Regions from separate parts of the Sphingobacterium sp. NGMCC 1.201703 genome, predicted to be linked through region 1. Evidence: riboswitches for the same ligand, from Rfam matches in the RefSeq annotation. Region 1 holds a riboswitch; the other holds the start of a gene.

The links. A riboswitch is a leader RNA that binds a small molecule or an ion and turns the genes downstream of it on or off. The one in region 1 is predicted to bind thiamine pyrophosphate.
Region 2: another riboswitch for thiamine pyrophosphate. It lies ahead of thiS (sulfur carrier protein ThiS); the one in region 1 lies ahead of pnuC (nicotinamide riboside transporter PnuC).

The regions. Positions count from the first base shown of each region.
Region 1 is NZ_JBLOHD010000002.1:457,287-460,444, reverse strand. Features, by position in the region: gene ACK8HY_RS07245 (malate:quinone oxidoreductase) at 217-1,716, shown strand; TPP riboswitch at 1,730-1,871, shown strand; gene pnuC (nicotinamide riboside transporter PnuC) at 1,930-2,550, shown strand; gene ACK8HY_RS07235 (hypothetical protein) at 2,525-3,158, shown strand, end outside.
Region 2 is NZ_JBLOHD010000001.1:1,119,023-1,122,180, forward strand. Features, by position in the region: gene thiC (phosphomethylpyrimidine synthase ThiC) at 1-869, opposite strand, end outside; gene thiS (sulfur carrier protein ThiS) at 912-1,118, opposite strand; TPP riboswitch at 1,179-1,274, opposite strand; gene ACK8HY_RS04625 (family 78 glycoside hydrolase catalytic domain) at 1,509-3,158, shown strand, end outside.

The sequences.
Region 1 (3,158 bases):
TATTTGTCTTATTTCGGGCTATTTACAGCCGTATCGATCAACAATATCCTGAGTAAAGGCTTCGAAAAGCTGAAAAGTTGCATTTCCTTTATACTTAGGATTATTTTAATAAATCAATGGTATTTTTGAATAAGTGCTTCTAAAAAGTACAGTTTTTTGACAAAAGGCTTGGGGGTTTACCAAAAACTATATTAAATTTGCATCAATCACAAAAACATGAGCAAAAAATCAAATAAAGAAGTTGACGTTGTTCTGATCGGCGCCGGTATTATGAGTGCTACTTTGGGGACTCTAATCAATGAATTAAGCCCAGACGTTAATATTGAAATTCTTGAGCGTTTGGATGTTGTGGCGGCTGAGAGTTCTGACGCTTGGAATAATGCTGGTACAGGTCACTCGGCCTTGTGCGAATTAAACTATACACCGGAGCAAAAAGATGGTTCGGTAAAGGTTGATAAAGCGGTTAAAATTGCCGAACAATTTGAAGTATCGAAGCAGTTTTGGTCATACTTGGTTGATAAAGGTATTATCGCCCAACCGGAGAATTTTATCCGCAGCATTCCACATATGAGTGCTGTTTTTGGTGAAAAAGATGTGAAATTTCTAAAGACAAGATGGGAGACAATGAATACCCAGACCTTGTTCAAGGGAATGGAATATACCGAAGATCCTGAGTTGTTAAAATCCTGGATTCCTTTGATGATGGAAGGAAGGGATGCAGGAGAGAAAATTGCTGCAACCAAGATGGACCTCGGTACTGATGTGAATTTCGGTTCATTGACGCGTGATTTGATTAATAACCTGGCAAAAAAAGAAAATATTTCAATATCCCTAAACCACGAAGTTGTCGATATCGAACGCGAAGACGATGGACGTTGGGAAATCGAAGTGAAGGATTTGAAAACCGGGGTGAAGAGAGAGCTAAAAGCGAAATTTGTTTTTATCGGCGCTGGAGGCCACTCCTTATTATTACTAGAGAAATCTGGTATCCCAGAAGCAAAAGGTTACGGTGGATTTCCTGTAGGAGGTCAATGGTTGAGATGTGTAAACGAAGAGATTATCAATACACATCATGCTAAAGTTTATGGTAAGGCATCTGTCGGCGCGCCACCGATGTCGGTACCGCATCTGGATACCCGGTATATTGATGGCAAGCAAGCCTTACTTTTTGGCCCCTATGCTGGTTTCTCTACCAAATTCCTAAAACAGGGATCTTATTTTGACTTACCTGCATCGATCAAATTATCCAATATCCGTCCGATGTTATCGGCAGGACTTGATAACTTGCCTTTGACCAAGTATCTGATTACTGAGGTCATGAAATCTCCTAAAGATAAATTAGAGTCTCTGAAGCAATTTATGCCAACTGCTAAATTGGAAGACTGGGTTATTGAAAAAGCCGGTCAACGTGTTCAGGTGATTAAAAAGGATGAGAAGAAAGGCGGGATTTTAGAGTTTGGTACAGAAGTGGTTTCGAGTGCAGACGGTTCTATTGCGGCGCTATTGGGTGCTTCTCCAGGGGCATCTACTTCAGTGGCGATCATGATTAGCTTATTGAAGAAATGCTTCCCTGAACGTGCTAAATCAGATGAATACCGCAAGAAACTACGGGAGATGATTCCTTCCCATGGCAAATCATTAAACGATGACGCTGAGCTTTGTAGGGAGACGCGTATACGCACGCATAAAGCGTTGAAATTAATTGATATCGATTAATTTCGATTTACAAAATATACTTATGGGGTGCTTTGGATGCATTGTCATCGAAGGCTGAGATTATACCCAATAAAAGCGATTGTGCAACCTTGTACAATCGCTTTTATATACCTGATCCGGATAATGCTGGCGTAGGGATTTTAATTTCAATAAAAACAGCTGTTTTTACCCGCCTAAGTTTATTATATAATATAAGAAATAATAAACAATTGAATGACTTCTGATACAATTTTTGATGCTTTAATCCAGCAAATACAACAAGCTAGCCTAGCTGAGTGGCTGGGGGTATGTTTTGGCATTTTGCAGGTTTGGTTTTCAAGACAAAATAAATCGATCAATTATCTCTTTGGGATAATAGGTATCATTATATCGGTTTATGTCTTATTCCATGCCAAACTATATGCGGAGATCCTGCTCCATGTTTATTATTTGGTAATGAGCATCTATGGTTGGATCTATTGGAAATATAGCAGTGACCGTGTTGTCCCAATCAGCCGCAATACAGCTGGAGATTGGTGGATTGTTGGTATTATCTGTATAGCGGGCTTTCTATCATTCTACTTTGGTCTGGTTCATTTAACCGATTCGGACGTTCCTGTTTGGGACTCTTTTGTTTCCTGTACAGCTTGGGCTGGGATGTGGTTGTTGGCGAAGCGCAAAATTGAAAATTGGATTTTATTGAACATCAGTAACCTGATGGCAATTCCTTTGCTTATGCACAAAGGTTTATTCCTATATGCTGGTTTAACCTTATTTTTATTTGTGATGGCTTTTAGTGGCTATTTTAATTGGCGGAGAATATTAAGTAATGAAAAGAAATATGCAACTGAGTGATGCGACTATCGCTGTACTAAGGGATCAGCAAATGAAAGGCATCCAACAGAAAAGTTTGTCTAGGGAGCAGTTAGCGTTGATTTATGATAACAAGTGGTTTAAAATTTGGGTACCACAATCATTGAACGGCTTAGGCCTGGATTTGGTCAATGGGCTTTCCCTTTTGAAGGAGCTGGCCTATTGGGATGGCGGATTGGCGTGGACAGTAACTTTATGTGCAGGTGCCAATCTTTTTGTCGGTTTTATTGATCAGCTGGTGGGACGGGATATTTTCGCTTCAAAACAGGTATGTTTTGGGGGGAGTGGGCAGATTGCTGGTGTCGCCGAACGTGAGCGTACATCTTATCGTCTGAAGGGGCTGTGGAAATATGCTACTGGAGCACCTCACTTGACGCATTTTACGTTGAATGCTTATATTCAGGAGAAAGGTCAGCCCATACTGGACGAGGATGGAAATCCCCTGGTGAAGTCTTTTTTTGTCGATCGCGAACAGGTGCTAATTCATTACGATTGGGATACATTTGGCCTGGAAGCGACAGCCTCGCATTCTTTTTCGCTGGACAATATATGTGTGGATGAGAACCGGTCTTTTTCTATTGATGCAAAGA
Region 2 (3,158 bases), on a different contig from region 1:
GCAACACCTTTCACCTTTTCAAGCGCCTGATAAATCGGAACAGTACCGATCGGCACGGGTGAGTTGCGAATAATCCATTCGCGGGTTTCGTGGATATTTTTGCCTGTAGACAGATCCATGATGGTATCGGCGCCCCAGCGGCAGGCCCATACTGCTTTTTCGACTTCTTCTTCGATGCTGGAGCTGACGGCGCTATTGCCGATGTTGGCATTGATTTTTACCAGAAAATTACGGCCGATAATCATCGGTTCGCTCTCGGGATGATTGATATTATTGGGTATAATAGCTCTACCGGCAGCAATTTCCTCCCGGACAAATTCCGGTGTAATATATTTTCCAGCTGTCCGGGCGCCGAAGTTCTCCCCGGGATGCTGATGATCCATTCCGGGTGTACTGTCGGCTAGTTGGGCTATACGTTGATTTTCACGAATGGCGACATATTCCATTTCCGGCGTAATGATACCTTTTCTGGCATAATGCAATTGCGTTACATTTTTTCCCGGTGCCGCAACTTTCGGCTTATGGCTGTAGGCAAAACGAAGCTCATCTAAGCTTGTATCTGCTAGGCGTTCTTGTCCGTACCGCGAACTGATACCGTCCAGCTGGTGCACATCACCACGGTCTAGGATCCATTGTTCCCGTAGCCGGGGAAGTCCCTTACGAATATCAATTTCCTGGGTTCCATCTGTATAGGGACCTGAGGTATCATAAATGGTGATTGGCGGGTTGACTTCGATCTGTCCATTGCTTAATTTGGTAGGGCTCAACGAAATCTGGCGCATGGCGACCTGAATGGGATAGAGTGTTCCAGGAACAAAAACTTTGGTTGAGTTTGGAAAAGCGGTCTGTGTGATTTTTTCTGATGTCATGTTAAGGAGAAATTAGGTATATTGAATAAGTTCCAAAGATGGTTAACCACCTTGCGTAGCGGTAATAAGTAGAATCTGGTCACTGGCACGTAGGGATGTGTTTGGCCAATCGTCTTTGGGAATAACCTGGTTATTGACGGCTACAGCGACACCTTGTGTTTTACCGGAAAGTTCAACCTGTAAAAGATCGGCTAGCGAATTTGGCGCGGGGTCGAAAAATCGGATTTGATGATTGATTGTAAGTTCCATTCCTTTTATTTTTTTGGTAAAACTTTAGGAATGGCTACAATAAGATACGGTAATGTATCCTGTAGACAGCTTACTTTTCCCTACGCCAGTATGATCTGGATCAGGTTATAAGGGTAAAATCTCAGCCCGCATATGCAGACACCCCTAAAGTCGCAACTAATATAGGACTATTTTGATGAAAAATCCAAAACATCCCTGTTAATTTTAAATACTGTTGCAATAAGACAAGGCTGTTTATTATGTTGAAAATATTTGATATATTCGTTTTTAAATCAACTAAAACAATTTAACGTCCTTTTGTAAACCTGCTGAATTCATCCCTGATTTCTTAGGAAACGCATTCTATTTTCATCGTGGGAAACACAAGAGGTCAACATGTATCTACGAAATATGAGGAAGACTTTACTGATGATCATGCTGAGCATGGGGACGTTATTGCATGCACAGCAGCAAAAAGAATGTGTACCTATTGCACTCCGATGCGAACATTTGGAGAACCCCTTGGGTGTAGACAAATTAAATCCCCGTTTAAGCTGGCAGCTGGATGATAAGCGACAGGGCGCAAAGCAATCTGCTTATCAAATCTTGGTAGACAGGGATTCAACAGCCCTAGTGAAAAATAAATCCCGTATTTGGAATAGTGGAAAGCAGTCTAATTCCGACATCTTGGTTCAGTATGATGGATCGACTTTGGAACCGCAGACAAAATATTTTTGGAGAGTCCTTGTCTGGGACAAAAATGGAAAGCCAAGCACATCCTCCATCGCCTCGTTCGAAACAGGGATGATGGGGATGCAGAACTGGAAGGGAAAATGGATCAATGATAAGCAGGACATTCACGAACAGGCGGCCCCTTATTTCAGAAAGGCTTTTAAAGCAGCCAAAGCAATCAAGTCGGCCCGGGCCTATATTGCGGCAGCAGGACTTTATGAGCTGTCCATAAATGGCAAGCGAATCGGCGATCACCGCCTTGATCCCATGTATACTCGGTTTGATAAACGCACATTGTATCTGGTGGAAGATGTGACCGGACAGCTTCAGCAGGGCGACAATGTCCTCGCTATTGTTTTGGGAAACGGCTGGTATAACCATCAAGCCCTGGCGGTATGGAATTTTGACAAGGCACCCTGGCGGGATCGTCCGACATTTTGTTTGGATTTGCGTATTGTCTATGAGGACGGTACTGAAGAAACAGTAAGTTCAGACCAAACCTGGAAGACTGCGGCAGGACCGATCCGCTACAATAATATTTATACCGGTGAACATTATGATGCCCGTCTGGAAATGCCAGGATGGGATACAGCAGCCTTTGATGATTCAGAATGGCATGCAGTGCAGTATCGGAAACCACCTTCCGCAAATATCGTCTCCCAGCAGATGGTACCGATACGGCTGGTCAGATCGTATAAACCGAAATTAATAAAAAAAATCGATGACAGGACCTATGTCTTTGATATGGGGCAAAATATGGCTGGTGTAACGAAGATCAAGATCGCTGGGAAAGCCGGGACGGTGGTCAAAATCAAGCATGGCGAACGCGTGCAGGCAAATGGCCGCTTGGATCAGTCCAATATTGATGTATATTACCGTGGAAACAAAGATCTGGAACCCTTTCAGACCGATATCCTGACACTGAGTGGCAGGAAAATGGATGAATTTATGGCGAAATTTGGCTATAAGGGCTTCCGTTATGTTGAGCTGAGCAGCAGTGAACCAATTGCAGTGGATGAATCGGCTGTTACGGCTTATTTTATGCATAGTGATGTACGGCCCATTGGCCAGCTGAAAACCTCTTCTTCGTTGATCAATGGGTTGTGGGAAGCGACTAACAACGCCTACCTGTCCAACTTGATGGGTTATCCCACGGACTGCCCACAACGGGAGAAAAATGGTTGGACGGGGGATGGGCACCTCGCAATTGAAACCGCCTATTATAATTTTGACGGGATTACCGTTTATGAGAAATGGATGGCGGATCATCGGGATGAGCAGCAGGAAAACGGCGTGTTGCCCGATATCATTCCGACCGGCGGCTGGGGA